4 regions of the Methylobacterium synurae genome follow, and region 1 is predicted to be linked to each of the others. Evidence: predicted binding sites of a transcription regulator. Region 1 holds the regulator's gene; each other region holds the start of a gene.

Region 1 (7,574 bases):
GTCGACTACGAGGTGCTGCCGGCCTGCCTCGATCCCGAGCAGGCGCTTTCCCCCGACGCACCGCTCGTCCACGGCCTGCGCCCCACGGGGGAGGACGCGCCGCCGCTCCATCCCCATCCCAACCTCGCCGCCGAGGCGCATGGCGAGATCGGCGACGTGGCGGCCGGCCTTGCCGCGGCGGACGTGGTGCACGAGGGCACCTACCGCTCGCAGCGGATCCAGCACGCGCATCTGGAAACCCATGCGGCGATCGGCTGGCGCGATTCCGATGGACGCCTCGTCATCCGCTCCAGCACCCAGGTGCCGTTCCTCACCCGCGACGCGCTCTGCGCCCTGTTCGATCTCCCGCGCGAGGAGGTCCGGGTCGAGTGCGGCCGGGTCGGCGGCGGCTTCGGGGGCAAGCAGGAGATGCTGACCGAGGATCTGGTGGCGCTCGCGGTGCTCGCCACCGGCCGGCCGGTGCGCTGGGAATTGACCCGCACCGAGCAGTTCACCGCCACCACCACCCGCCACCCGATGCGGGTGCGGGTGCGCCTCGGCGCCCGCCGCGACGGCACCCTGACGGCGATCGACCTCCAGGTGCTGTCGAATACCGGCGCCTACGGCAACCATGCCGGCGGCGTGCTGCATCACGGCTGCAACGAGGTGATCGCGGTCTATCGCTGCGCCAACAAGCGGGTCGCGGGCTATGCCGTCCACACTCACACCCTGCCGGCGGGGGCATTTCGCGGCTACGGATTGAGCCAGACCATCTTCGCGGTCGAATCCGCCATGGACGAGCTCGCTCGCGCCTTGACGCTCGATCCGTTCGAGTTGCGGCGACGCAACGTGGTGCGGCCCGGCGACCCGATGGTCTCGACGAGCCTCGAACCGCACGACGTGCAATACGGCAGCTACGGCCTCGACCAATGCCTCGACGCGGTGTCGGCGGCCCTGGCCGAGCCCCCTCCCCCCGCCCCGCCGGGCTGGCGCACGGGCTCCGGCATGGCGCTGTCGATGATCGACACCATCCCGCCGCGAGGCCACTTCGCCGAGGCCCGGATCGCGCTCGGGGACGACGGGGCCTACGCCTTGCGCGTCGGCACGGTCGAGTTCGGCAACGGCACCTCGACGGTTCATGGCCAGATCGCCGCCGAGGCCTTGAGCACCACCCCGGACCGGATCGCCCTGCGCCAGGGCGACAGCGACGCGGTCGGGCACGATACCGGCGCCTATGGCAGCACCGGCATCGTGGTGGCGGGCCAGGCGACCTTGCGGGCCGCGCAAGGCCTGGCCGACATCCTGCGCCGGCGCGCCGCCGCCCGGTTCGGGCTCGATCCCGCCGCCTGCCGGCTCGACGGCGACGCGGTCACGGCGGGAGAGGCCCGGGTCCCCCTCGCCGATCTCGGCCCGGCGGAGGCGATCGGCCATGCCGACGGCAGCCCGCGCTCGGTGGCGTTCAACGTCCAGGGCTTCCAGGTCGCGGTGCATTCGGGAACCGGCGAACTGCGCATCCTGCGGAGCGTCCACGCCGCCGATGCGGGCCGGGTGATGAACCCGGCGCAGTGCCGCGGCCAGGTCGAGGGCGGCGTCGCCCAGGCGCTCGGCGCGGCGCTCTACGAGGACCTGGCGATCGACGGCGAGGGCCGGGTCGCGACCCCGTCCTTCCGCACCTACCACATCCCGGCCATCGCCGACGTGCCCCGCACCGAGGTGATCTTCGCCGCCACCCACGACGCGGTCGGGCCGCTCGGCGCCAAGTCGATGAGCGAGAGCCCGTTCAACCCCGTCGCGGCGGCTCTGGCCAACGCCATCCGGGACGCGACCGGCGCGCGGCTGACCGCGACGCCCTTCGCGCCCGACCGGATCTACCGACAGATCAGAGAGAGCGACGAGGAGCAGCGATGGACATGAAGCGCGACGCCGGCCTGACCCGGCCCCCGGGTTTCCTGGAGCGCACCTTCGCGCTCTCGGCCCACGGCACCACCGTGCGCACGGAGCTGCTCGCCGGGCTCACCACCTTCCTGACGATGGCCTACATCGTCTTCGTCAATCCCAACATCCTGGGCGATGCCGGGATGCCCAAGGGGGCGGTGTTCGTCGCGACCTGCCTCGTCGCGGCGATCGGCTCGCTGGTGATGGCGTTCTACGCCAACTACCCGATCGCGCTGGCGCCGGGCATGGGGCTCAACGCCTACTTCGCCTATGTGGTGGTGCTCCAGATGGGCTACACCTGGCAGGCGGCGTTGGGCGCGGTGTTCATCTCCGGCCTGTGCTTCATGGTCGTCACGCTGACGGGGCTGCGACGGATCATCGTCGAGGGCATTCCCCGCTCGATGCGCATCGCGATCACGGTCGGCATCGGGCTCTTCCTCGCGATCATCGCGCTGAAGAGCGCCGGCGTGGTGACGGCGAGCCCCGCGACCTTCGTGACGCTGGGCGACCTGCACAAGCCGAGCACGGTGCTGGCGGTGCTGGGCTTCCTGATCGTCGCGGTGCTCTCGGTGCGCAAGGTGCGCGGCGCGCTGCTTGCCGGCATCCTGACCGTGACGGCGTTGAGCTTCATCGTCGCCGACAACACCTTCCAGGGTGTGGCCTCGCTGCCGCCCTCGATCGCCCCGACCCTGTTCGCCCTCGACATCAAGGGCGCGCTGTCGGGCGGCCTGCTCAACGTGATCCTGGTGTTCTTCCTCGTCGAATTGTTCGATGCCACCGGCACGCTGATGGGCGTCGCCAACCGGGCGGGGCTGCTGACCGAGGGCAAGATGGAGCGCCTCGACAAGGCGTTGATGGCGGATTCCTCGTCGATCTTCGTCGGCTCGCTGCTCGGCACGTCGAGCACGACCGCCTATCTCGAGAGCGCGTCCGGCGTCGAGGAGGGCGGGCGCACCGGGCTCACCGCCGCCACGGTGGCGGTTTTGTTCCTGGCCTGCCTGTTCTTCGCGCCCCTCGCCGGCTCGGTCCCGGCCTATGCCACGGCGCCGGCCCTGTTCTACGTCGCCTGCCTGATGCTGCACGAGCTGGTCGATCTCGACTGGGACGACCTGACCGAGGTGCTGCCGGCCTGCGTCACGGCGCTGCTGATGCCCTTCACCTACTCGATCGCCAACGGCGTCGCCTTCGGCTTCATCACCTACGCGGTGATCAAGCTGCTCACCGGGCGGTTCCGGGACGTGAAGCCGGTGGTGTGGGTGATCGCCGCGGTGTTCCTGTTCAAGTTCGTGGCGACCGGCAGCGCGCACTGACGAGCGCGACGCCCTGAACCCTCCCCCCTCTGCGGGGGAGGGTGGCCTGCGGAGCAGGCCGGGAGAGGGGAACCACGCTTCCGGAGAGGTCGCGACCATAGTGACGGACGCCACCTGGATCAGCGTCGCGCTGCCCCTCTCGGCGGGACTTCGTCCCGCTGCGCTCACTCCGTTCGCCACCCTCCCCCGCAGAGGGGGGGAGGGTTCCCGCGCTTGACTGAAAGCCCCTTCAGTACTTCCGGACCAGGCTCACCAGCCGGCCCTGGATCCGCACCCGGTCGGGCCCGAGCACGCGGGTCTCGTAGGCCGGGTTCGCGGCCTCGAGCGCGATCGAGGAGCCGCGGCGGCGCAGGCGCTTGAGCGTGGCCTCCTCGTCGTCGATCAGCGCCACGATGATGTCGCCGGTATTGGCGGTTTCCTGGCGGCGGATCACCACGAGGTCGCCGTCGAGGATGCCGGCCTCGATCATCGAGTCGCCGCGCACCTCCAGGGCGTAATGCTCGCCGCTCGCCAGGAAGTCCGGCGACATCGCCACCGTGCGGCTCTGGCTCTGGATCGCCGAGATCGGCGTACCGGCGGCGATCCGGCCCATCACCGGCACGCTGACCGACTGGCCGTTCTCGTCCGACGCCGTCGCCATCGCGGGGATACCGGCCTGCCGCTTCGGCTCGTGAGCGCGCCCGCCCTCGACCACGCTGGGATTGAACCGCACCACCTCGGCCGTGGCCGCGACCGGCGCCGGTCCCGTCACCGTGTCGGGCAGGCGGATCACCTCGATCGCCCGGGCCCGGTTCGGCAGGCGGCGCAGGAAGCCCCGCTCCTCCAGGGCCGTGATCAGGCGGTGGATGCCCGATTTCGACTTGAGATCGAGGGCGTCCTTCATCTCGTCGAAGGACGGGGGCACGCCCGTCTCGCGCATTCTCTGCTGAATGAAGCGGAGCAGGTCCAACTGCTTACGCGTGAGCATGTGACACTCTCATCCCCGCGCTGCCGCGCTCCGGAAACAAATCGCGAACATGGTAAGCGTTCCGCAAGTGTTCCGCAAGCGGCTTCGAAAAAGCGGCGCGAGGGCGCAGCAACCGGGGTGATAGACGGGGATGTCACGGGTCGATCGGACGATGAGGCACGTTCCGCGCGGTGTTCGACCGGCGCGGGACTGTCCGCCGCGCCGGTCCGAGCCTGCGCCTCAGCCCCGCCCCTTGCGGCCCTTGTATTTCGGCTTCTGACCAGGAAACCCTTGCGTCGAGCGGCCGGTCGGGCGCTCGGCGTAGGTGAACGGCACCTCGCGGTCGGTGCCCGGGCCCATGTCGTCGAGGTCGGGCTGGCGGATGCGGGTGCCTTCGTCCGAGACGCCCTTGCCGCCCGGACCGTAGCCGAGCGGTTCCGCACCCCGGCGCTTGCGCTTGGCGCCGAAGCGGCCGGCCTCGCGCTCGACATCGGCCTGCTCGGCCATCGGGTCGTCGGCGATGGCGAGCTCGGTCGCCTGGAGCCGCTTGAGCTCGTCGCGCAGGCGCGCTGCCTCCTCGAAGTCGAGATCGGCGGCGGCCGCCCGCATCCTTTTCTCGAGGTCGGCCATCACCGCCTTGAGGTTGTGGCCGACCGTGACGGCGGATTTCGCCAGCCCCGTATCGACCTGGACGTGGTCGCGCTCGTAGACGCTCTCCAGGATGTCGGAGATGTTGCGCTTCACGCTCTGGGGCGTGATGCCGTGCTCCTCGTTATAGGCGAGCTGCTTCTTGCGCCGGCGCTCGGTCTCGGCCATCGCCCGCTCCATCGAGCCGGTGATGTGGTCGGCGTAGAGGATGCAGCGGGCGTCGGCGTTGCGGGCGGCCCGCCCGATGGTCTGGATCAGCGAGGTCTCGGAGCGCAGGAAGCCTTCCTTGTCGGCGTCGAGGATGCCGACGAGGGCGCATTCCGGGATGTCGAGGCCCTCGCGCAGGAGGTTGATGCCGATCAGAACGTCGAAGGCGCCGAGCCGCAGGTCGCGGATGATCTCGATCCGCTCCAGCGTGTCGATGTCGGAATGCATGTAGCGCACCCGCACGCCGTTCTCGTGCAGGTACTCGGTCAGGTCCTCGGCCATGCGCTTGGTCAGCGTCGTCACCAGCGTGCGGTAGCCGGCGGCCGCCACCTCCTTCACCTCGCCGAGCAGGTCGTCGACCTGCGAGCGGGCCGGGCGTACCTCGATCACCGGATCGACGAGGCCGGTCGGGCGGATGACCTGCTCGGCGAAGACGCCGCCGGTCTGTTCCAGCTCCCACTTCGCCGGCGTCGCCGAGACGTGGATCGATTGCGGGCGCATCGCGTCCCATTCCTCGAACCGCAAGGGTCGGTTGTCGAGGCAGGAGGGCAGCCGGAAGCCGTACTCGGCGAGCGTCGCCTTGCGGCGGAAGTCGCCCCGGTACATGCCGCCGATCTGCGAGACCGTGACGTGGCTCTCGTCGGTGAAGACCAGGGCGTTGTCGGGCAGGTACTCGAACAGGGTCGGCGGCGGCTCGCCGGGCTTGCGGCCGGTGAGGTAGCGCGAATAGTTCTCGATGCCGTTGCAGGCGCCGGTTGCCTCGATCATCTCGAGGTCGAAGGTGCAGCGCTGCTCCAGGCGCTGGGCCTCGATCAGCCGGCCCATCCGGGTCAGCTCCTCGACCCGCCACTTCAGCTCGTCCTTGATGCCCTTGACCGCCTGCTGGAGGGTCGGGCGCGGCGTCACGTAGTGGCTGTTGGCGTAGACCTTGACGAACTTGAGCGTGTTGAGGGTCTTGCCGGTGAGCGGATCGAACTCGGAGATCGACTCGATCTCGTCGCCGAACAGGCCGATGCGCCAGCCGCGATCCTCCAAGTGGGCCGGCCACAGCTCGATCACGTCGCCCCGCACCCGGAAGGTGCCGCGGGCGAAGTCGGACTGGATGCGCTTGTATTGCAACGCCACCAGGTCGGCGACGAGCTGGCGCTGCTCGATCTTCTCGCCGAGGCTGACGGTGAACGACATCGCCGTATAGGTCTCGACCGAGCCGATGCCGTAGATGCACGAGACCGAGGCGACGATGATGACGTCGTCGCGCTCCAGGAGCGCCCGGGTCGCCGAGTGGCGCATCCGGTCGATCTGCTCGTTGATCGACGATTCCTTCTCGATGAAGGTGTCGGAGCGCGCGACGTAGGCCTCGGGCTGGTAATAGTCGTAGTAGGAGACGAAGTACTCGACGGCGTTGTCGGGGAAGAAGCTCTTGAACTCGCCGTAGAGCTGCGCCGCCAGGGTCTTGTTGGGGGCGAGGATCAGGGCCGGGCGCTGGGTCTCCTCGATGACCTTGGCCATCGTGAAGGTTTTTCCCGAGCCCGTCACGCCGAGGAGCACCTGGTCGCGCTCCTGGCCCTGGATGCCGGCCACCAGCTCGGCGATGGCGCGGGGCTGGTCGCCGGCCGGGGTGAACTCGGAATTCAGCCGGAACGGGACGCCGCCCTCGGATTTCTGCGGCCGCTCGGGCCGGTGCGGGCGCCACAGCTCGCCGTTCTTGAACAGCGGGTTGCCCTCGGTGAGGAGCTTGGTGAGCGCGTCGACCGTCGCCGAGACGCCCTCGGCGGCAAGCGACCCGCGCTCCTCCACCGCCTCGCCGTCCGGCTCGCGCAGGCCCAGCGCCTGGGCCAGCGCCGGCTCGACGTCGGCGGCGTCGCCATGGGCGAAGGCGGCCTGCGGCGCCTCGCCGAAGCCCTCCGGGGTCGCCCCCTCTCGCTGCCCGGCCTTGTGCCCGGCCTTGCGGGCGGGCTCCGGAGAGGGCTCGGTCGCGACCGCGGCTTTGCGCGGGCGGCCGCGCTTCGGCGGTTCGGGCGGCGGCGGCGGCGCGATGACGGGCAGGCGGTCGCGGTTCAGCGCCGGGTTCAGCAGCTCGGCGAGGAACGGGTCGAGCGGCTTCAACTCGGGCTTCGAGGCCTTGCCGGTCGACAGGCGGGGCTTCTTCGGGGCGGGCATGCCCCCGATATGGCAAGCCATGCCGGGGCCGGAAAGGGCCCGCATCACCGCAGCCCGCGCACCGCCCCTCGAATCGGAGGAGCCTGGATCACCGCACCTTGGCGACCGCGATCGTGTCGCCCTCGACGAGCAGGAAGCCGATGCCGGCCCGGCGCAGGGCCTCGACCGCGGCGTGGCGGCTGCGGGCCGCCGGCCCCTCGCTCCCGTCCTCCAGGCGCCGGATGGTCGAGAGCGAGAGGCCGCTGGCCTCGGCGAGGTCGGCCATCGACCAGTCGAGCAGGCCGCGGGCGGCGCGCAGATGCGCGCCCTGGACGGCCTGTTCCAGGCCGCGCCGCGCCAGCCCGGTCGGCACCGGCCGGATCCCGTCGACCCGCGAATTCAGGCTGGCC
Region 2 (7,574 bases), 2.0 Mb from region 1:
CCTACCGACGGGATTCATGCCCGTGTCATGTACCGATCACCAGCCCGCGCGGCGCCTGAGCGAAGCCGCTTTCCGCATCGCAAAGCGATCAATCGGAAAACTGTATGATCCGGGATTTTCACGGTGCGGCTGCAAGATGAGAAAGATGAGAAACGTACGTTGTCGCCCATGAGCAAACAGGCACGGAAAACTCACCTATCCCCCGCGAGGTCCCGATGAAGCAACCCCCGACCCTGCGCGGCGAGCCCGCCCGTCGCCTCGCCGCCCTCGGCCTCGCGCTGCCGCGAGTCCCCGAACCGCGCGGCGCCTTCCTGCCGTTCTCGCGCATCGGCACGACCCTGTGGCTCGCGGGCCAGATCTGCGAATGGGAAGGCGAGGTGCGGTTCACCGGGCCGGTGACCGACATCGCGACCGGGCAGGAGGCGGCACGGATCTGCGCGCTGAACCTGCTGGCCTCGCTGAGCCTCGCCCTCGACGGCGACCTCGACCGGGTCGTGCGCTGCCACCGCCTCGGCGGCTTCGTGCAGGTGGAGCAGGGCTGGCCCGACGTGCCGAAGGCCGTCAACGGCGCCTCGGACCTTATGGCGGAGCTGTTCGGCGAGGCCGGGCGCCACGCCCGCACGGCGATCGGCGTCGCCAGCCTGCCGGCCGATGCGAGCGTCGAGGTCGACGGTATCTTCGAGGTGAGGTGAAGGTTAGCGGGCGTCGCTCGCGGCGCCGCCGGTATGGTAGCCGGCGGCCTGCTCGACCAGGGTGAGGATGTCGAGGGCCCGCCAGGGCTTGGGGATGAAGGTGGCCGACATGCGCAGGTCGCTCGGCTGGTCGCCGGCATCGCCGGACGTGAGCAGCACGTGGACCCGCGGCCAGGTGACGCCGATGATCCGCGCCAGCTCGAACCCGCCGATCTGGCCCGGGGTCCGCACGTCCGAGAAGACGACGTTCACCTCGTCGCCCCGCTCGCGCAGGATGGCGAGCGCCTTCTCGGCGGTCTCGGCCTCGATGACGCGGAAGCCCGTTTCCTCCAGCAGCGTGGCCGCGAGGAAACGCTCCTCCGGTTCGTCCTCGACGACCAGGATCACGGGCTGGGTCTTCGCGGCGGCGCTGGACTCGGTCATGTGCAGGGAACGAGCTTGCGGCCCAGTGGTTGCATAGCTCCCGGAGGCCTCTGTTCATCCTTTCCGAGGTGTTGCGGCAATGCAAGGCTTGCCGCGTCACGGGGAGACGATCAGGCGACGCCGTGGCTCCGGAACCACGCGAGCATCCGACCCCAACCGTCCTCCGCCGGCCCCTTGCGGTAGCTCGGCCGGTAATCGGCGTGGAAGCCGTGCGGCGCGTCCGGGAAGATCACGATCTCGACCTCCTTGCCCGCCGCCTTCGCCGCCTCGCGCGCCTTCTCGACGTCGGCGACCGGGATGCCGGTGTCGGCGGCGCCGTAGAGGCCGAGGATCGGCGCACGGATTTCCGGGATCACGTCGGCGGCGGTCTTCGGCTGGATGCCCGTGCGGGTGCCGCCGAAATTGCCGTACCAGGCGACGCCCGCCTTCAGGTTGGCGCTGTGGGCGGCGTAGAGCCACACGGTGCGCCCGCCGCGGCACCAGCCGGTGATGCCGAGCTTGCCCGCATCGCCCTTCGCCTCGGCGGCGGCCCAGGCGGCGGTGGCGTCAAGGTCGCCCATCACCTGCGCGTCCGGCGTCTTCGACACCACCTCGCGGACGATCTCCTGCACGTCGGTCATCTTCGAGACATCGCCCTGGCGGGCGAAGAGTTCCGGCGCCACCGCGGTGTAGCCGGCCTTGGCGAGGCGCCGGCAGATGTCCTTGATGTAGTCGTGGACCCCGAAGATCTCCTCGACCACGAGGACGATCGGAAACGGCCCGGCCCCCTGCGGCATCGCCCGGTAGGCCGGCATCGGCCCGTCGCCGACCGGGATCCGCACCTCGCCGGCGACGATGCCGGCCTCGTCGGTGTGGATCGCCTGCGCCTCGACCCGGGTGGTGGCGAGCGTCAGCCCGGTCATCAGGCTCGTCATCACGAAGCCGCGCCGGGAGAAGGGCGGGATCACCAGGCCGTCGAGCTGTTCGAGGTCGTCGGTCCGCGCGTCGTCGCTCGTCGCCATTCTGGTCCTCCCATGCCTGGCGCCTTGTCGCGCCGGGGCGCGATCATGCGGGCCGAGCGCGCCAGGGCAAGCGCGAACGCCCGTGGTTCACGGTCACGATCCGGTCAGGCGCGAAGAAGTTGGGCAAGAAAAAGGGCCGCCCGCGCGAGCGGACGGCCCTTCGATCGACCCCGATCTCCCGTTCACGCCACCGCGGCCTTGCGGGACTTGGCGTTGCTGCGGGCCGGCCAGCCCAGGGCCACGAGGCGAGCCTTGGCGTGCTCGCGGACCTCGTCGCGCAGGCCCGGCGGCATCGCGGCGAGCGCCGCTTGCGTCTCGGGGGCGAGCATCAGATCGGTCACCGCGTTGATCGACTGTGCCTGGTCGATGCGGGCGGTCAGGTCGGCTTCCGATGCGGCGGCGTCGGTGCGCGGCGCATCCTCGCGCTGGACGTCGGCATCGTTCGCGGCCTCGGCCTCACGGTCGGATTCCTCGGATGCGTGCGGCCCGCGCCCGGTCTCGGGCCGGCGCGACTGGTTCGCCGCCACGAGATCGGGCCGGCTCGCCTTGAACTCGTCGGCCTCGTCCTCGGAATAGAGGAGGCCGTGCAGGCCGGCGAGCTTGAGGATCACCCGGTCCTTGGCCCGCTTTTCCGCCATGGCGAAGACGTAGGCCGCCTGCTTGCCGGAGACGCGATAGTTCACGCCGATCAGGGCTTCGCCGATCGACCACTCGGTGCGGTCGCCGTTCGGGCCGGGCATGTGGCCGGTCACCAGGATCACCGCCTCGTCCCGCTCGGCCCGCACGATCACCGGGGCGTCGAAACGGATGCGGGCCTGTACGGCGATCCGCTCCAGGGCCTTGTGGTAGATCACGGCGGTGCCCTGCACGCGCCAGACGTTGCCGGCCAGCGGCTCGCCATAGGTGGCGAGGATGTCCGCGATCTGCTTGTCCGTGGTTGCGCTCATCTCGATCGATCTCACCTGCTGACGGCGGCTCCGGACGGCGGGGAAATCGGCCGGTTCCACATTTGTTCTCTATCACGCCAGGGAGGGATGCGCGAGCGTTTTCGCGATATCGAGGCGAGACGAAGCGTCGTCGGAGGATGATCTTCTTGTCGCACCCTTGCTCCGCTCGGTGCCCCGTGCAGACGATCCCCCACCGGAGCGGCCACGCCGTCACGGCGACGATTGCGCCGCGTTGCCCGGGGTGGGTATGTTCGCTAAATGTTCCTAAAGAGAGTGACGCCTAGAACTTTGGCAGGTCGGTGCGTCGGCGCCGGCCGTGGCCCGGAGCCCCGCATGAGCACCCCCGCCCTCCTCGATGCCTCGACCCTGCTCGACCGCCCGGGCCAGCGCCGCAGCGCCGTGCGGAGCACTGCGCCTCGCCGCAGCGGCGCGGCCCTCCTGCCCGCGGTGCCGCGCCCGGCCCTGGTGGCGGATTTCCTCGCCATCGCGGCCCTCGACCCGGCGGTGGAGCGCCTGCGCGCCGCCCCCGCCCCGGTTCGCCTGATCCTCGGCGACACGGCGGTGGAGCACGCCGCCGATTTCGAGCAGGCGCGCACCGACGAGCCCGGCCTCCTCGTCGACGTGGTGGCGGAGGGCGATCTCGGGCGGCATCCCTTCCGCACGGCCTACGTGGCGGGAGAGCCGGTCGTGGCGGAGGATGGCCGCCGCTTTCTCATCGAGAGCGCCGCCACCTTGAGGGCCGAGCCGCGCATCTCGACGGTGCGGCTCATCATGGCCTGCCGCCGCACCCACGTCTCGGCCGGCGACCGGGTGCGGATCCTGCACCACCTCGACGAATGCGGCACCGGCCGCCTCGTCGAATGCGCCGCCGTGGCGATCAACGCCCAGGACGGCGTCGCGGCGGTGCTGGCACTCGCCGTCGAGGGGCTGGTGGCGGTGGATATCGGGCGCCCGATCCTGCCGGAGACGCCGGTCAGACGGCGGGCGTTGCCGTATCCGGATCCGTTCGGGTTTTGAGCGTCTTGACGTTGCGGCCTGAGTTGCCGTTTCATGGCGGCAGGGCCGATGCAGCCCGCCGCCTGCGCCCCGTCCGGGGTACGGTGAATGCATCCATGCGAGGCGCGTCCGTTCTTCTCCCGTCCGTCGGGCGAACCGGTCAGCAAGGCAGGCACTGATCCCACTGGTTCGCCCGCGAGCAGGGATTGAATCATGCGCACCTATCGCGATGCCAAGGCGATGGCGAAAGCCCTTCGCGAAGAACTGGGCCGGCGGGGCTCGGCCCTGTCCCACGGCGAGTGCCTGGAGATCGTCGCCCGCCAGTTCGGCCTCGACAACTGGAACATCCTGTCCGCAAGCCTCACCGCTTCCGCGGAACCGGGGCCGGAAGCCGCCCTGGTGCAGCCGGCCGGCTGGATCGTCTCCGGCTCGAAGCCGCACCTCTACGACATGGGCATCGATCCCGCGATGCCTTACGGGGACGGTCGGGCAGCGCTGATCCGCTGCCGCTACGCCGAGGACGATCCCGCCTACGCGGCGATGGAGAAGGGGTTCGCCACGATGATGCAGAGCATCGTGGCCGCTCCCTATCGCGGACGACGAGTCTGCCTCAGCGCCGACCTTCGGGTTCGGGACGTCGCTGGTGCCGCTACCCTATGGCTGCGGGCCGATGCGGCGATCGGCCGGACCGTCGCGTTCGACAACATGGAGGAGCGCGCGACGGACGGGCCGCTCACAGGTACCCGAGGCTGGACCAGCCGACGCATCGTGCTCGATGTTCCGACCGAAGCCGAGACCTTGCATTTCGGCTTCTACCTCCGCGGCAGCGGCCGGGCCTGGGCCGGCGGTTTCGCCCTGCGCGAAGCCTCCCCCGAGGATGCCGCCACGGTGCTCGCCCGCGTCCGCCCCGAGCCGACCAACCTCGACTTCGCCCAGGCGATGGAGGCGAGGGCAACCGCGGGCTGACCGGCCCCGAAGCCTGCTTCCAGCTCGGATCAGGGGCCGTACCCTTTCGCGTCCCGCGCCCGGGCACTGCCCGGATCGTCAACCACCCCGCTTCGCCACCGCCGCCTCGACCAGCGAACGGATCGCCGCCCGCACCGGCTCCGGGGTCTCGTCGCGAAAAAACTTCGCCTCGATCTCCTCGCGGATCAGGGCGCCGTCGTCGCTGCGCGCGAGGTCGGTGGTAGTCTCGGCCTGGAGCAGGGACACGAAGGCGCTCTCGATCCGGCCGATCGCCTCTTGCGAGGCATCGGCGGCGACCTGGCGGCCGGTGAGGTCGAACACGTCCACGGTGTAGGGCAGACGCTCCTCGGTGAGGGAGAGATCGCCCGAGAGCACGAAGACGGCCGGCACATGGGCGATCAGGTCGACCGAGCCGCGGGTGATGTTGCCGGGATTGACCCACAGCGTGTCGCCGATCCGTATGGCCGAGTGGCGCTTGTGGACATGGCCGTTCAGCGCCAGGGCGCAACCTTGGATCGCCTCCGGCGGCACCGCGCCGGGATAGCCCGCCCCGAAGGCGAGGTCGTGGTGGGTGAGCCAGACGACGGCGTCGGATCCCGGAAACAGCCCGCGCGCATCGGTCGGGATCGCCTGCCCGAACGGCGTGGCGCCGAGGCCGATCAGGCGCCCACCGATGTGGTAGTGCGCCGCCGGACCGGATTCCGGCACCGCGTCGAGGACGTCGCTCACCGCCAGCATCGCCAGGCTGTCGCCGTCGGAGAGGCGGGTGTGGCGGATGTCGTGGTTGCCGACATTGGCCAGCGGCCGGTGCCGGAACGCCTTGAGGATGCGAATCAGGCGCGACTTCAGGCTCTCGTCCGGCTCCACCGGCCGCTCGAACAGATCGCCGAGGAGCACGGGCGCGAGGTCGCGGTCGTTGGCGAGGGCGACGCAATGCTCGAGCTTGGCGAGAATCGGCGCCGGCCAGTCCGGGTCCTTGCGCCGGCCGGGGCGGCGCGACGAGACGTGCGGATCGCCGATGACGAGGAGACCGGCGCAAGGCACCGGCGCGGCGTCGAGCCGCTCGCGTCCGAGGATCATGCCGCCTTTCCGTGGCGGTGGCCGGCGAGAAGGGATGCCGGCGCAGCCGGATTGCCGCAGGCGGGGCAGCGCCCGCCGGTCGAGGCCAGCACCTCCGCCATCTCGGCCTCCGCCGCGGCGAGGCCGTCGCGGGCCGCCGCCGCCCGGGCCTCGGCCTCGGCGAGGCGGTCGCGGATCCCGGCGAGGCGCCGGCCGGTCGCGGCGGCATCCCGGCGGAGCACCGGCGAGGGTGCCGCCGGCAGGTCGCGCAGGGTCGCTTCCCGCGCCTGCGCCTGGGCGAGGCCGCGGGCCAGGCGGCTCAAGCGGGCGGCATGGGCCGCGGCCTGCGCCGTCTCCCGCGGAATCGGCGCGTCCGGCGGCAGGTCGGCCAAGGCCGCCCCCCTGCCCTGCGCGGCGGCGAGATCGGCGGCGGCGGCGATCACCCGGCGGCCCAGGGCCGCCCGGTTGCGCGCCTCGGCGAGGCGGCGCCCCAACTCGGCCCCGACCTCCGGCCCCGGCAGGTCGGCCAGGGCGCGGGCGCGGGCGGCGGCGCCGGTCGCGAGGCGGGAGGCGCGGGCGAGCCGCTCGGTCAGGGCCGTGCGATCGCGCAGGCGGGCCGCGTCCTCGGCGAGAGCGCCGGCCTGATCGTGCAGCCCGCGCAGGATCTCCGCCAGGGCGTCGAGCCCGTCGAGGGCGGCCACGCTCTCGCGCAGGCGGGCGATCTCGCGCTCGCCCTCGCGGATCGTGCGCTGGTCCTCGGTGACGCGCTCGCGCTGGAGCGCCTGCATGTCGCGGATCAGCCCGGCCTCGCGGCCGATCGACAGGACCGCCGAGCGCCGGGCCGGCTTCTCGCCGAGCAGGAAGACCGGGAATTTCTGGTGCGCGACGTGGACGTCCAGTTCCTCGACCCGGGTGATGCCGAACAGCCGCTCGACCCATGCCGGCACGTCGCGCCCGCCGGTCTCGAAGGTGGTGCCGCTCTCCTGCACCAGCGCCCCGTCCGCCTCGTGCAGCGACCACAGGTTGACGGGCGTGCGCTTGGGCTGGCGGACGTAGCGCAGCACCCGCCCCCCGGCGACGCCGATCTCGACCCGCGCGGCATTCGCGCCGGCCCGCACCAGGCTGTCGCGCACCTCGCCGTAGAACACGGCGCGGAGCGCCCGGATCACCGTCGACTTGCCGTGGTTGTTCGGCCCGACGAGCGCGTTGACCCCGGGCGCGAGCGGCAGGGTCGCGTCGGCAAACCCCTGGACGTCGACCAGGCGGATGAAGCGGAAGCCCCGCATCTCGGGAGACCACTCGGCGGCGCAGGCCGCCGCCGGCCCCTCGATCGCCACCCCCGTCTCGGGCCGGCCGGCGATGCGGCTGACGGTGAGGCCGGCATCGAACCCGGCCACGTCGTGGTGGGAGATCGCCAGGCATTGCACCCCGAGCCGGGCGGCGCCGTCGTCGAGCACCCGGTAGAAGGCCGGCACGCGGTCGGGCGCGAT
Region 3 (7,574 bases), 790 kb from region 1:
TGTCGCGCCGGGTGATGAATCTCGCCCATTCCCTCACCCAGGCCGCCGCGCGCCACGCGGATCGGCCGGCCATCATCTGGGGCGGGCGGAGCTGGAACTGGGCTGAGTTCGACGCCCGGGTGTCGGCGCTGGCCGCTTCACTCAGGCAGCGCGGGATCGCCAAGGGCGACCGCCTGTTGGTCCATGCCCGCAACGGCAACGCCATTCTCGAAACGATGTATGCCGCGTTCCGGCTCGGCGCGGTGTTCGTGCCGACGAATTTCCGGTTGATGCCGAGCGATGTCGCCTACATGGCGCAGCAATCGGGCGCGGCCGCCTTCCTGTGCCACGCCGATTACCCCGACCACGTCGCCGCCGTGCGGGAGGCCCGACCGGACCTGGCCCGCATCGTCGTGATCGGCGAGGGCCCGGCCGAGGGCGAGGCCTACGAGACCCTGCTGGACGAGGGCGCGGGCCAGACGGTGGCCAATGTCGCGGTCGAGCACGACGACCCGTGCTGGTTCTTCTACACGTCCGGCACCACCGGCAAGCCGAAGGCCGCGGTGCTGACCCACGGCCAGATGGCCTTCGTGATCACCAACCACCTCTGCGACCTGATGCCGGGCACGAGCGCGGAGACGGATGCCTCCCTGGTGGTGGCGCCGCTCTCGCACGGGGCCGGGGTGCATGCGGTGACGCAGATCGCCCGCGCGGTGACCTCGGTGCTGCCGGGCTCCGACCGCTTCGACGCCGCGGAGGTCTGGGGCCTGGTGGCGCGCCACCGGGTCACCAACATGTTCACCGTGCCGACGATCCTGAAGATGATGGTCGAGCACCCGGCGGTCGAGTCCAACGACCATTCCTCGCTGCGATACATCATCTATGCCGGCGCGCCGATGTACCGCGAGGACCAGAAGCGGGCGTTGCGCACGCTCGGCAAGGTCATCGTGCAGTATTTCGGCCTCGGCGAGGTCACCGGCAACATCACGGTGCTGCCGCCGGCCCTGCACGAGGCCGAGGACGGCCCAGGCGTGAAGATCGGCACCTGCGGCTTCGAGCGCACCGGCATGCAGGTGCAGATCCAGGACCCGGAAGGACGCGAGGTCGCGCCGGGCGAGACCGGCGAGATCTGCGTCTGCGGCCCGGCGGTCTTCGCCGGCTACTGGGAGAATCCCAAGGCCAATGCCGAGGCGTTTCGCGACGGCTGGTTCCGCACCGGCGATCTCGGCACCCTCGACGCGGATCGCTTCCTCTACATCACGGGTCGCGCCTCCGACATGTACATCTCGGGCGGCTCGAACATCTATCCCCGCGAGATCGAGGAGAAGATCCTGGCCCATCCGGCGGTGGCCGAGACGGCGGTGCTCGGCGTGCCGGACCCGACCTGGGGCGAGATCGGCATCGCGGTCTGCGTGCCGCGGGAGGGCATGGCGCTCTCCGAGGACGACGTGATGGCGTTCCTGTTCGACAAGGTCGCGCGCTACAAGCTGCCCCGGCGGGTCATCCTGCGCGAGTCGCTGCCGAAATCCGGCTACGGCAAGATCACCAAGAAGATGGTGCGGGAAGAGCTGGAGGCGGCGGGCCTCATCGGCGAGAGGGCTTGAAGGGTGAGCGCGACGCCGGCCTTCACCACCCTCGTCCAGCCCGGACCGGAGCGACCGGAGCGCTGGCTTGCCGCCACGGGTCCCCTCCTCCACCGGGCCTTCGATCTCACGCCGGGACGCACGCTGCTCGACGCCGTCGCCGGGCCGCTCGCCGGCATGCGGGGCGGCGTGGTGCATCTCACGGGCGGGAGCTTCTCGCCCTTCGCCTACGTGATGCCGGCCCTCTCCGCCGATCCGCGTTTCGCCGCCTATTACAGCGAGACCTACCGGCCGGCGGGCGAGACGCGGCTGGAGCGGGCGAGCGCCACCTTCGGCGAGCGCGACGGTGCGTCCTTCCTGCACGTCCACGGCACCTGGATCGAGCCCGACGGACGCCGCCGGGCCGGCCACCTGCTGCCGGCGGAGGTGGTGGTGGCGCGACCCGTCCGGGCCGAGGCCTGGGGTACGGCGGGCGCAGCCTGGCGGGTCGAGCCGGATGCCGAGACCAACTTCTCGCTGTTCACCCCGGCGCCCCTGGCTTCCGGCGGGACGGGCTGCCTGCTGCTCAAGATCCAGCCGAACGAGGAGATTCACGCGGCGATCGAGGCGGCGGCCCGGGCGCATCGCCTGACGGCGGCACGGGTCCGCGGCATCGGCAGCATCGTGCGGCCGGCCTTCGCCGACGGGCGGGTGATCCCGACGATCGCCAGCGAGGTGCTGATCCGCGACGGCGCCGTGCGGCCGGGGCCGGAGGGCGGCCTGGTCGCGCATCTCGACATCGCGGTGGTGGATGTGGCGGGGGACATCCACGAGGGTGTCTTGAAGCGAGGCACCAACCCCGCCTGCATCACCGTCGAGCTCACCCTCACGCCGGAGTGAGGCTCTCACGCTCGACGCCGTAGACGTGCACGAGTTCGTCGCGGCCCCGCGCCGGCGCGTGGATCACCTCCTCGCGCCGGAAGACCAGGCCGCAGGCCCGCATCACCGCGAACGAACCCGCATTCTCCGGCTGGGCACTGGCCTCGATCCGGTCGACGTCGAGCCACGCGGCGGCGACCGGGAGCAGGGCCGTCGCCGCCTCGCGCAGGTAGCCCCGGCGCTGATGCGCCTCGCCGAGCCAGTACCCGAAGGTGGCGGTTTTCGGATCCTCGCGGGTCCGGTGCAACATGATCCAGCCGAGGAATTCGCCGGTGTCGCGGGCGGTCACCGCGAGGGAGAGCCCCTGTCCGGCCTCGGCGAGGTCGCGCGCCAGGGCGATCCGCTCCCGCGCCATCGCGACGGTGAAGGGGAGCGGCCAGAAGGCGAGCCACCGGCTCACCGCCGGGGTCATCAGGGCGCTGGTCGCCTCCGCGTCCTCGAGGGCGACGAGCCGCAGATGGAGGCGGGGGGTGTCGAGGGTGGGAGGAGCGCCGGTCATCGCGGCAGCGTAGCAGGGATTTCCCTTTGGGAAATGGGTGGCGCTGCACTTGCGTGGCGGATGAGCGGCCCGGGGGCAGGAAGGGGGCGGGAACCCTCCTCTCCCCGCGGGCGGGGAGAGGAGAAACCCACGTCCTGTCCGCGACGGTCTCGCCGCTCAGAACAAGCTGTACTGCCCACCCTTCTGCAGCGGCACCCTGAACAGATCCGTCCGCAACCGCACCCGCTCCGCCGGATACCCGAGCCGGGTCATCGTCACCCGCATGCGCTGGTCGAGCAGGTCCGCGTAAGGCCCGGTCCCGGTAAACCGCCGGCCATACGTCGCATCGTAGACCTTGCCGCCGCGGCTCTGCGCGAGGAGCGAGAAGGTCCGCCCGGCCCGATCGGGAAAATGCTCGGCAAACCAGTCGCGCATCAGGTCGGCGAGTTCGTGCGGCAGGCGGAGCAGCACGCCGCCGGCTTCGCTCGCACCCGCCTCGCGGGCGCGGGTCAGAACGGCCTCGATCTCGTGGTCGTTGAGGCCGGGGATCAGCGGCGCCACCAGCACCATCACGGGCACGCCTGCCGCGGCGAGCGCCCGGATCGCCGCCAGGCGCTTCTCGGGTCGCGGGGCACGCGGCTCCATCCGGCGGGCGAGGTCGGGATCGAGGGTCGTGACCGAGAGGGCCACCTTCACCAGCCCTTGCGCCGCCATCGGCGCCAGGATGTCGAGGTCGCGCAGCACGAGGTCGGACTTGGTGACGAGGCCGACCGGATGGCGGAAGCGGGCCAGCACCTCGAGCACGCCGCGGGTCAGGCGGTAGCGCCGCTCGATCGGCTGGTAGGGATCGGTGGCGGTGCCGAGCGCGATGGTGCGGGGCGCGTAGCCCCGGGCCGAGAGTTCCCGTTCGAGCAGGGCCGCCGCGTCGGGCTTGGCGAACAGCTTGGTCTCGAAGTCGAGCCCCGGCGAGAGCCCTGCATAGGCGTGGTTCGGCCGGGCGAAGCAGTAGACGCAGCCATGCTCGCAGCCGCGATACGGATTGATCGAGCGGTCGAAGCCGATATCGGGCGACGTGTTGCGGGTGATGATGCTGCGTGCCCGTTCCAGCGTCACCTCGGTACGCAGAGGCGGCAGCTCGTCCTCGATCTCCCAGCCGTCGGCGAAGGCCTCGCGGGCGGCGGGCTCGAACCGGCCGGTCGGGTTGGCGGTGGCGCCGCGCCCGCGGCGGCTCTCCGCCGCCGGGGTCGACCCGGCGAGGCGGCGCGCCGCCCGCCCGCATCCCGATTCCATTCCGACCTCCCGCACACGCACGGCCGTGGTTAGAACAAAACAGGAACGATCACAAGGGAGAATAAATTGCCAACGATCGAGGCAGGACGCGCCGCCTCCTATCCGCTATGGCGCCATCATGTTCACGGCTGCCATCCATCTCCCCGGCGCGATCGATCCGGAGCGCATCGACGCCCTCGCCGACACCCTGGCGGCCCTCGTGGCCGGCGTCGCGGCGGGCGTGGTGGGCGATGCGGTGATCGCAGCCGAGCATCCGGACGATCCGGAGGTCGCCACCATGGCCGAGAGCACCGGCGCGGCCCTGGTGGCGCGGGGGCCGAGCCCCTGGGTGGCGGCGGCCGGATTGGCGCGCCGTCCCTGGATGCTGTGCCTGGAGGCCGGCGACGTGCCGGCGGAGGGCTGGATTCGGGTGCTCGACCGGTTCGGCGCCACGGTACAAGCGGAGGCGGTCGGCCGCCTGCGCCGCCCGCACGCCGCCCTGTTCGAGCGGATCGCCGGACGGCGCGAGTCGCTGACGGGCACCCGGCAGGTGCGGGCCGGCGACCTCGTGCGGGTGCAGGCCCTGCGGGCGGGTCTGCCGCTCAAGGCCCGCCTGCCGGTCAGGCCCCTGCGGGGGTCGCTGCTGCGGAGCTAGAGTATCGCCCGATTGCGTTGCGATCGGACGCTGCTCTAGATCTTTGATTGTGACGCATTGTCTAAGACGAACCGGTACCCACTTCGTCGGAAAATGCTTTCGCGGCGCCCCGCTTCAGGTGCTCGTCGAGGCGCGGCATGATCTCGACGAAGTTGCACGGCCGGTGCCGGTAATCGAGCTGGGCCGCCAGGATGCCGTCCCAGGCGTCCTTGCAAGCGCCGGGCGAGCCCGGCAGCACGAACACGTAGGTGGCGTTCACGACTCCGGCCGTGGCCCGCGACTGCAGCGTCGAGGTGCCGATCTTGTCGTAGGAGATGCGGTGGAAGACGGCGGAGAACCCGTCCATCCGCTTCTCGAACAGGGGCTCCAGCGCCTCCGGCGTCACGTCGCGGCCGGTGAAGCCGGTGCCGCCGGTGGTGATGACCACGTCCACGCCCGGATCGGCGGCCCAGGCCTTCACCTGGGTGCGGATCGCTTCGACCTCGTCCGGCACGATCGCCCGGGCGGCGAGGCGGTGCCCCGCCGCCGTCATGCGCTCGGCAAGCGTGTCGCCCGAGCGGTCGTCGGCCGGCGTGCGGGTATCCGAGACGGTGAGCACCGCGATCGACAACGGCACGAAGTCCCGGGCTTGGTCGAGGCGGCCTTGGTCAAGATCTGGCATCAGAGCTGCGAGGCCCGGAAGGTGTCGCAGGACTGGGTCTGGCCGCTGCGGTAGCCGGTCTGGAACCAGCGCATGCGCTGGGCCGAGGAGCCGTGGGTGAAGGAATCCGGCACCACGTAGCCCTGGCTCTGCTTCTGGAGCTTGTCGTCGCCGATGGCGCTCGCCGCCTGCATCGCCTCCTCGATGTCGCCGGGCTCGAGCGAGTTGAAGCGGTCGTTCGAGTTCTTGGCCCAGACGCCGGCGAGGCAATCGGCCATCAGCTCGACGCGGACCGAGAGGGCGTTCGACTCGCGCTCGCCGACCTGCTGCTGCTTCTGCTGCACCTTGGGCAGGATGCCGAGCACGTCCTGGACGTGGTGGCCGACCTCGTGGGCGATCACATAGGCATAGGCGAAATCGCCCTTCACGTGGAACTTCTGCTCCATCTCCTTGAAGAAGGTGGTGTCGAGATAGACCTTCTTGTCGAGCGGGCAGTAGAACGGGCCCATGGCCGCCCGGGCCTGGCCGCAGCCGCTGCGGGTGCCGCCGGTATAGAGCACCATCGTGGTCGGGGTGTATTGGCGCCCGGTCTGGTTCGGCAGAACCGTCTTCCACACGTCCTCGGTGTTGCCGAGGATCGCGGCGGCGAACTTGCCGGACTGGTCGGTGGGGGCGCCGGTGCGCCGGTCGGGCTGCTGGCCCTGCTGCTGACCTTGTTCCTGGGGCGCGCGTGGGCGCGTCATCTGCTCGGCGCCGCCGATCAGGATCGCCGGGTTGATGCCGGTGACCCAGCCGATGATGCACAGGATGACGATGGTGCCGATGCCGAGCCCCCCGGCGCCGCCGCCCGGGAAACCGAATCCGCCGCCACCGCCGCCCTCGCCGCGGCGGTCTTCGACGTTGTCGGAGGAGCGAAAATCTTCCCAGCGCATGGTCTGCTACCCGTCGGCCCGTGAACCTTGGCCGCGACGGCTACGCGGCGCAGGCGAAAGGCTCAAGAGTAATCGACGGGAGCCGGCACGGTTCCGCTTCGCCGCACATGGCGTCGATCACGGCGCGCCCTCGTCGAGGGCCGCCCGCAGAGCCCGGAAGTCGCGCCAGGCAAGACGCTTCTGCAGCGGCTGGCGCAGCAGGTAGGCCGGGTGCAGGGTGGCGAGCAGCCGGATCTCGCGCTTGTCGGTCCGGTAGGGGAACCACCGCCCTCGCGACTTCAGGATGCCGTCCTTGGTCCCGGCGAGCGCCTGGGTGGCGACGCCGCCGAGGCAGACCAGGATGTCGGGATCGGCCAGCGCGATCTGCCGCTCGATGAACGGCTTGCAGGTCGCGAGTTCCTGCGGGGTCGGGTTGCGGTTGCCCGGCGGGCGCCAGGGCACGACGTTGCCCACATAGGCGTTGGTCCGGTCGAGCCCGATCGCCGCCATCATCCGGTCGAGGAGCTGGCCCGAGCGACCCATGAACGGCTTGCCGATCCGGTCCTCGTCCGCCCCCGGCGCCTCGCCGACGAACATCACCCGCGCCTGCGGGTTGCCGTCGGCGAAGACGAGGTTCTTGGCGGTGAAGCGGAGCGCGCAGCTCTCGAACCGGCCAAGCAGGCCTTCCAGCTCTTCCAGGCTCGCGGCGGTGGCGGCGAGTTCGCGGGCGTCGCCTGCCGCCTCGCCGGGAGCGGCCGCGGCGGAACGGCCGTAGGTGCTGGCGGCCTCCGCCCGCGGCGCCTCGCGCACCGCCTCCCTACGGGGAAGCTCCCGGCGAGGAACCTCTTGTCCGGGAGCTTCTTGCCTATCAGGCGCCGCCCAGCTGGGCTCGTCATTCGCGGACGGAAGCGGCCGAGACGGCGCCTCGGACGCTGTAGCCTCCGCCCGGACGGCGCGACGCGGCGCTTCCGGCTCGGCGAAGCGGTCGTGCGGCGTCTCGTCCAGCGCGGCATCGACGCCCGCCGCGACGTGGAAGTCGAGGAAGGAGAGCAGGTCGCGGCTGTCGGGAGCGTCGGGCGTCATCAGTGTGATGTGGCGTGCTGCACGGCTGTGGACAACAGGTGCGACAGGGCGCGCACAG
Region 4 (7,574 bases), 730 kb from region 1:
ATCGGCGCCTCGGGGGCGCGGGCGATCATCTCGCCCACGCGCCGGCCGGCCTCGCGGACCAAGCCGGGGATCGCCGCGGCCTCGGGCAGGTTGTGCCAGTATTTCTTCGGCATCTCGGCCCGCATCGCCGCCAGGTTGGTGCGGGCAGGATTGAAGGTGCTGGAATAGTAGTCGGTCCAGCCGGCCTCGAAGGCGTCCGCATCCGGCACGTCCTCGCGCCGGCCCGGCGGCCCGAAGGTCAGGGCCCGTCCGTCCCAATGGGCCGAACCGTCCGGCGTCAGGATCGACCAGTCGAAGGAGGGGAAGCGCGCGGAGAAGAACGGCGCCGCCTCGGCCAGGATGTGATGCTCGGGCTCGAACCAGGCGGCGAATCGCTCACGCCCTCCCGCCCCCGCCCCGGCGCGGCGGAAGCGCAGGAAGGCGTGCATCTTGTGCAGGTCGCGCGCCACGCTTTTCCGCATCAGGTACAGGCGATGGACCAGCGGGTCGCTCGCCACCTCGGCAAGATGCCGCTCTCCCCCCGCCACCCGCCAGACCAGCCGGTGCAGAAGCGCATAGCGCTCGGGATCGCGGTGCATGACGACAGATGGGATCAGGGCCGCCACCGCCCGCGGCAGTGCGAGGGCCGGGCCGGGCTCCGTCAGTTCCGCCTCGGCAAACAGCGAGGCAGCCTCACCGTCGATCCAGGTCACCGCCTCCGGTGGGATGCCTGCCGGGACGAGGCGCCGGATCGCCACGCGGAACCCCGCGAGGTCGGCGCCGGCCTGGAGCCGGATGGTGTGGGCGCGCATCCAGAGCATTTTCCGATGAAGTGGAGACCGGTTCGTCGCAGGCAATGCGGCAAACCAAAGACCTAAGCAGATTTCGCAAACGTGGACGCCGGTTTTGCGGAAAAAATCTGCGACAAACAAGGATCTAAGCTGACGAAGCGTCGGCCTGCCAACGCAAGTCTGCTCTAGAGCACTTCACGATCGCGTTGCCATCGCGAAGCTCTCTAGGACTTTGATTTTGCCGCATTTTCTGCGACGAACCGGCATCCACTTCGTCGGAAAATGCTCTAGAACAGGCTCAGCTGGCGCGGCGGCTCGGCGAGACGCGCGCGCAGGTCGAGCCGATCGGTGAGCCGCGTCGGCGCATAATCGGCCGCGATCAGGAACGGCCGGGCCCGCTTGAGACCCGATGTCAGGCGGGCGACATCGTCGAGGCGCAGCGTCGCATGGCGGCGCGCCGCCACGATCTTGTCCACCGCCCGCACGCCGAGGCCCGGCACCCGTAGCAGCATCTCCCGGTCGGCCCGGTTGACGTCGACGGGGAAGCGGTCGCGGTTGCGCAGGGCCCAGGCGAGCTTCGGGTCGACGTCGAGGGCGAGCATGCCGGATTCGGTCGCCCCGGCCACGTCGTCGGGCGAGAATTCGTAGTACCGCATCAGCCAGTCGGCCTGGTACAGCCGGTGCTCGCGCTGGAGCGGCGGCGATTGGCTCGGCAGGATCGAGGCCGCGTCGGGAATCGGGCTGAAGGCCGAGTAGTAGATCCGCTTCAGGCCGTAATGGTCGTAGAGGCGGGCGCTGGTGCGGATCAGCGATTCGTCGGTGCTGGCATCCGCCCCGACGATGACCTGCGTCGATTGCCCGGCGGGGGCGAAGCGGCGCTTCTCCTCTTTGGCCTGCAGGATGCGCTCGCCCATCTGCCCCATCGCGGTCTGGATCGCGGCGCCGTCCTTCTCCGGCGCCAGCCGTTCCAGGCTCGCCTCGGTCGGAAGTTCGAGGTTGATCGAGAGCCGGTCGGCGTAGAGCCCGGCCTGCTCGATCAGCCACGGGCTCGCCTCGGGGATGGTCTTGAGGTGGATGTAGCCGCGAAAGCCGTGCCGCTGGCGCAAGGTCTTCGCCACCCGGATCAGCTGCTCCATCGTGTGGTCGGGCGAGCGGATGATGCCGGAGGACAGGAACAACCCCTCGATGTAGTTGCGCTTGTAGAACTCGACCGTCAGCGTCACCACCTCGTCGACCGAGAACTTCGCTCGTCGCACATTCGAGGAACGCCGGTTGACGCAATAGGCGCAGTCGAACAGGCAATAATTGGTGAGCAGGATCTTGAGCAGCGAGACGCAGCGCCCGTCCGGCGTGTAGGCGTGGCAGATTCCCGCCCCCGTCGTCGAGCCGAGCCCGCCGGCCTCGGCCTTGCGCTTCGGCGCCCCCGACGAGGCGCAGGAGGCATCGTATTTCGCCGCGTCGGCGAGAACCGTCAGCTTCTTCTTGAGGGCGTCATCCATTCCTGCAAACTGGCTTTCGTTCGTGATTTGTTCAAGGTGGAAGGTGCCGTCCTCCCGTGGTCGAAAGCCGCATCAGGGGGCGCAGGAACCCATCGCGCCGCCCCTCGTTGTCTGCCCGATTGGAATTGTTCTGATTTGCAAGGAGGCACACGATGGCGACGAACCCGTCCGCGAACTGCCGCAGCTGCCGCTACTTCGACGACCACAAGCTGAACGGCGCCGCCGCGCAGGGTGAGGAGGGCCTGTGCCGCTTCAACCCTCCCGTGAGCCAGCCCGAGCCGCAGGGACACGGCCTGTGGCCGGTGGTCTCGGCGCAGGATTGGTGCGGGCATTTCTCGCCGGAGATGATGGCGGGCGAGTAACAGCGCTCACGCCCAGGAGTGTCCGGAAGGCCGGTCCCGCGAGGGCCGGCCTTTCTGGTTTCAGGTTCAGGAGAACCCGGGCGAGCCCCGCCGGGTCTACGATCGGGCGCCTGCCGACGGCGGAACCCTCCCATCCCGGATACGTTGCGCAGGCTCTTCAAGTCCCAACGGATGGTTGCCCGATGCCGGACGATGTCACCGCCCTCTCGCGCCGGAGCCTGATGATGGCCGGCGGCGCCACCCTGGTCGGCCTCGGCAGCGGGGCTGCGCAGGGGGCACCCGGGCAAGGTACGCCCGGACCCGAGCGTCCGGTCGATACCGGCAAGGTCGAGAACGGCAAGGTGACGTTTCCGAACTGGCGCGGCCCCTCCGACCGGCCGTCCGCGCCGCCACCGGCGCCGCTGCCGCCGGGCGAGCGGGTCGGCTTCGCGATCGTCGGCCTCGGCCGGCTGTCGCTGGAAGAAATCCTGCCGGCCTTCGGCGAGTGCCGGAAGGCGAAGCCGGTCGCCCTGATGTCGGGCTCGCCCGAGAAGGCCAAGGCGGTGGCGGCGCAATACGGCGTCAAGCCGGAGGCGATCTACGGCTATGACGGCTGGGATGCGCTCGCCCGCAATCCGGAGGTGAAGGCGGTCTACATCGTGACCCCGAACGCGCTCCACCGCGACCAGGTGATCGCCGCCGCGAGCGCCGGCAAGCACGTGCTGTGCGAGAAGCCGATGGCGGTCTCGTCGGGCGAGGCGCGGGCGATGATCGATGCCTGCGCGAGCGCGAAGGTGAAGCTGATGATCGCCTATCGCTGCCAGTACGAGCCCCATAACCGCGAGGTCGTGCGGCTGGTGCGCAGCGCCAAGTACGGCAAGGTCAAGCTCATCGAGGCGACCAACACCCAGACCATGAGCCTGCCCGAGCAGTGGCGGATGAAGGCGGCGTTGGCCGGAGGCGGCGCGCTGCCGGATATCGGGCTCTACTGCCTCAACGGGGTGCGGGCGCTGATGGGCGAGGAGCCGGTTTCGGTCCAGGCGCAGGTCCATTCGCCGGACGATCCGCTCTACCGCGAGGTCGAGGAGACCGTGGCCTTCACCTTACGCTTTCCCTCGGGGGCGCTGGCGCTCTGCTCCACCAGCTACGGCGCGCACGAGACCCGCTCGCTCACCGTGCAGGCCGAGGGCGGCGCGATCCAGCTCCAGAACGCCTTCGCCTACGAGGGCCAGCGCCTATTCCTGAACCATCGCGAGGGCAAGGCCGAGGCGAAGGAGGAGCGGGTGCTCGGCGCCAAGAACCAGTTCGCCCTCGAGATCGACCACATGGCGACCTGCATCCTGGAGAACCGCACGCCCCGCACCCCGGGCGAGGAGGGCCTGCAGGACCAGATCCTGATGGAGGCGATCTACGAGGCCGCCCGCACCGGCAACGCGGTGGCGCTGAAGGGCCCGGAGCGGATCGTCGGCAAGGGCGAAAAGGACCAGGGCAAGGATCAGGCGGGCAAGGCTCTCGACCAGACCCGCGGTCCGGAGCCGGAGGAGGCCGGTTAGGGCATCGTCTGACGGGGCGGGGCCGGTTCGGCGTCGCGGAGCAGCCTGGGCCGTCGCGGCGGGCACCGGCATACGCCCGACCCCCGATCATGGCACGGCCGCGGTCGCCGTCGAGGCGCGCCACGGCACACCCCCGATGCGCTCCTCAAGCTGGACAAGACCCGCCCGCTCCTGCCACTCTCCCGCGAAACAACATTTCGCAGGGTGGAAACTCCAATGATCAGTGCGGATCTGCGCGGGCGCTGCGTGCTCGTCACCGGCGGCGCCTCGGGAATAGGGCTGGCTGCCGTCACGCTGTTTGCCCGCTGCGGCGCCGGCGTGGTGCTCAATCATCTCGCCGAGGATGCCCGCGGGCCGGAAGCCGCCGCGCGGCTGGCGGCCGAGGGCCTGAAGGTCCAGGCGCTCGCCGGCACCGTCTCGGTGCCGGGCGAGGCGGAAGCCATGGTGGCGCGGGGGATCGACGCGCTCGGCGGCCTCGACGTGCTCATCAACAATGCCGGCACCCCGGCCACGACCACGCCGATTGACTTTGCCGACCTCGACGCCATGACCGAGGAGTTCTGGCAGACCATCCTGGCGACGAACCTGATCGGCCCCTATCGCTGCGCCCACGCGGCGGCGCCTGCGCTCCGCCGCGCCAAGGGCGCCATCGTCAACACCGCCTCGGTGGCCGGGCTCGGGCAGCGCGGCTCCAGCATCGCCTATTCGGCGAGCAAGGCGGGGCTCATCAACCTCACCCGCAGCCTCGCCCGGGCGCTCGCGCCGGATGTCCGGGTCAACGCCGTGGCGCCGGGCCTGGTCGAGACGCCCTGGACGGCGCCATGGTCGCAGGAGCGCAAGGCCGATTCCGTCGCCCGTACCCTGCTCGGCCGCATGGCGAAGCCCGAGGACATCGCGCAGGCCATGCTGTTCCTCGCCGCCGGCGCGCCTTACGTCACCGGCCAGACCCTGGCGGTCGACGGCGGCATGCTCTGAGGGAGGGACGGATGTCTCGCAAGACCGTCATCACCTGCGCCCTCACCGGCTCGTTCGATACGCCCGCGAAGAACCCCGCCGTGCCGGTGAGCCCGCAAGGGATCGCGCAGTCGGCGCTCGAGGCTGCCGCGGCCGGCGCCGCGGTGGTGCATATCCACGTCCGCGATCCGCAGACCGCCAAGCCCAGCATGGAGCTTGCCCTCTACCGCGAGGTGGTCGAGCGGATCCGCGACAAGAATGCCGACGTGATCCTCAACCTCACCACCGGGGCCGGCGGGCGCTACGTCGCCGGCGATCCCGACCCAGGCGTGGCGGGCCCCGGCACGACCCTGGCCTCGCCGGAGGCGCGCACCCGCCACGTCACGGCGTTGCGGCCGGAGGTCTGCACCCTCGACGTGGCGACGATGAATTTCGGCGAGCACGCCTTCATGAACACGCCCGCCCATCTGCGGGCGATGGCGGCGCTGATCCGCGAGGCGGGGGCGAAGCCCGAGATCGAGGTGTTCGACCTCGGTCAGATCGAACTGGCTCGCCATCTGATCGCGGAAGGCCACCTCGACTCCCCGCCCTTGTTCCAGATCTGCCTCGGCATCCCGTGGGGCGCGCCGGCGACGCCCGAGACCCTGCTGCAGATGCGCGACCGCCTGCCCAAGGACGCGGTGTGGTCGGCCTTCGGCATCTCGCGGGCCGAGTTCCCGATGGTGGCGCTCGCCGCCACGGCCGGGGGCCACGTCCGTGTCGGGCTCGAGGACAACCTGTACCTGTCGCGCGGCGAGCTCGCCCCGAGCAACGCGGCCCTGGTCGAGAAGGCCGTGAGCCTGCTCGCCCATCTCGATTGCGCCCCCGCCAGCCCGGCCGAGGCGCGGACGATCTTCGGGATCGCGGCCTGATCCGGCGGGCGTGGCCGAAAGGCCACGCCCGCCAGATCGTTGTCCTGTCGCGCCCTTCGAGGCCCTACATCCCGTTCGACCAATCCGGCCGCGTTTTGCACATGGCGGGCCGGAGATAGGTCGGGTTGCAGTTCCGCCGTAAAGATTCCGCACAGGGCTACGCTGTAGCGTCGCCCATCGGGCGGGCATGACTTGCTGGAGAACGGGATCCGCGGCGGCCACCGACCCGAGGCTCGGCGCGCGGCTCCCAAGGGAGTATTGGGGATGATCGGAAGCGGTTACGGGAGGGCGCTCATCGCCGCGGGCCTCGCGGTGCTGGCCGGCGGCGCGCACGCCGCGCAATGCGGCAACTCGGCCGCCGGGTACGAGGCCTGGAAGCGGGAATTCGCCGACGAGGCTCGCGGGCGCGCCAGCCCCGCGGCGATCTCGGCGCTGATGGGCACCTCCTACTCGTCGGCCACCATCGCGGCGGACCGGGGCCAGAAGAGCTTCAAGCTCTCTCTCGACCAGTTCATGGCCAAGCGGGGCGCCGCCTCGATCATCTCCCGCGGCCGGGCGATGAAGCGCTCGCAAGCCGCCCTGTTCGACTCGATCGAACAGCGCTACGGCGTGCCCCCGGGCCCGCTGCTGGCGATCTGGGGCATGGAAACGGCGTTCGGCGCCGTGAAGGGCAACGTCAACACCCTCTCGGCGGTGGCGACCCTGGCCTACGATTGCCGCCGCTCGGCCTATTTCACCGACCAGCTCTACGCCGCCCTGACCCTGGTGGATCGCGGCATCCTGAGCCCGAACACCCGCGGCGCCGCCCATGGCGAGGTCGGCCACACCCAGTTCCTGCCGAAGAACGTCCTGAACTACGGCACCGGCGGCAGCCTCGACAACGCCTCGGTGGCGCTGAACTCGACCGCGAACTTCCTCAAGGCCCATGGCTGGCGCGCCGGCGCCGGCTACCAGCCCGGCGAGCCGAACTTCGCGGCGATCCAGGGCTGGAATGCCGCTTCTGTCTACCAGCGCGCCATCGCGATCATCGGCGCGAAGATCGACGGGGAGTGAGTGGGATTTAAGTGAATCGGCCTCCGGGAACTTGTTCCGGAAGCCGATTTCTCCATAGGCTGTCCAGCCTGACATCCTCCATGTCATTCCGGGGCCGTGCAGCGGAACCCGGAATCCAGACACTCAGGCGGTGGAGGATGAAGCGGAACGAGAGCTGCTTTGTTCTGAACCATCCGCGGTTCTGGATTCCGGGCTCCGCTGCGCGGCCCCGGAATGACATGGTGGTTATGACCATCGTCGATTGCAGACCGAACAGGTCTCTCAACCCCGCGTCGCCCGGTCCGACGGGCCGCCCCGCCCGATCCGCGGCAGGTCGCTCGCGCCGCTGCCCGGCACCACGACGACGCGGCGGACCTCGCCGCGCAGGAAGGCCTGCAGGAAGCGGTCGTAGTTGCGGAACGAGATGCAGCCGTTCGAGGCGCCGCTCGGTCCGAGCATGTAGGTATGGGCGAGCAGCCCGACCCGGTTGTGGATGGCGCCGCTGCCGCCGACC

What was found. The regulator LexA, encoded in region 1, represses DNA repair genes until DNA is damaged. The targets are predictions, from matches to a motif close to TGTTCNNNNTGTGTTCNG.
Region 2: the regulator LexA is predicted to act here: its motif matches at 3,312-3,329, upstream of HBB12_RS15110 (trna delta -isopentenylpyrophosphate transferase).
Region 3: the regulator LexA is predicted to act here: its motif matches at 4,279-4,296, upstream of HBB12_RS27795 (PA0069 family radical SAM protein).
Region 4: the regulator LexA is predicted to act here: its motif matches at 2,287-2,304, upstream of HBB12_RS20830 (putative DNA modification/repair radical SAM protein).

Annotation. Positions count from the first base shown of each region.
Region 1 is NZ_JAAQRC020000001.1:5,257,495-5,265,068, reverse strand. Features, by position in the region: gene HBB12_RS24120 (molybdopterin-dependent oxidoreductase) at 1-1,893, shown strand, start outside; gene HBB12_RS24115 (NCS2 family permease) at 1,884-3,224, shown strand; gene lexA (transcriptional repressor LexA) at 3,454-4,191, opposite strand; gene uvrB (excinuclease ABC subunit UvrB) at 4,411-7,185, opposite strand; gene HBB12_RS24100 (PAS domain-containing protein) at 7,274-7,574, opposite strand, start outside.
Region 2 is NZ_JAAQRC020000001.1:3,254,852-3,262,425, reverse strand. Features, by position in the region: gene HBB12_RS15125 (RidA family protein) at 234-692, shown strand; gene HBB12_RS15120 (response regulator) at 696-1,115, opposite strand; gene HBB12_RS15115 (dienelactone hydrolase family protein) at 1,226-2,116, opposite strand; gene HBB12_RS15110 (trna delta -isopentenylpyrophosphate transferase) at 2,299-3,063, opposite strand; gene HBB12_RS15105 (hypothetical protein) at 3,397-4,080, shown strand; gene HBB12_RS34500 (glyoxalase superfamily protein) at 4,273-5,025, shown strand; gene HBB12_RS15095 (hypothetical protein) at 5,104-6,105, opposite strand; gene HBB12_RS15090 (AAA family ATPase) at 6,102-7,574, opposite strand, start outside.
Region 3 is NZ_JAAQRC020000001.1:6,044,987-6,052,560, forward strand. Features, by position in the region: gene HBB12_RS27780 (acyl-CoA synthetase) at 1-1,583, shown strand, start outside; gene HBB12_RS27785 (PCC domain-containing protein) at 1,587-2,441, shown strand; gene HBB12_RS27790 (GNAT family N-acetyltransferase) at 2,428-2,979, opposite strand; gene HBB12_RS27795 (PA0069 family radical SAM protein) at 3,136-4,248, opposite strand; gene HBB12_RS27800 (hypothetical protein) at 4,367-4,882, shown strand; gene moaB (molybdenum cofactor biosynthesis protein B) at 4,944-5,543, opposite strand; gene ypfJ (KPN_02809 family neutral zinc metallopeptidase) at 5,543-6,454, opposite strand; gene HBB12_RS27815 (uracil-DNA glycosylase) at 6,572-7,516, opposite strand.
Region 4 is NZ_JAAQRC020000001.1:4,525,578-4,533,151, forward strand. Features, by position in the region: gene HBB12_RS20825 (UdgX family uracil-DNA binding protein) at 1-791, opposite strand, end outside; gene HBB12_RS20830 (putative DNA modification/repair radical SAM protein) at 1,058-2,269, opposite strand; gene HBB12_RS20835 (hypothetical protein) at 2,422-2,631, shown strand; gene HBB12_RS20840 (Gfo/Idh/MocA family protein) at 2,814-4,163, shown strand; gene HBB12_RS20845 (SDR family NAD(P)-dependent oxidoreductase) at 4,380-5,138, shown strand; gene HBB12_RS20850 (beta-keto acid cleavage family enzyme) at 5,150-6,028, shown strand; gene HBB12_RS20855 (lytic murein transglycosylase) at 6,293-7,081, shown strand; gene HBB12_RS20860 (DUF2778 domain-containing protein) at 7,343-7,574, opposite strand, start outside.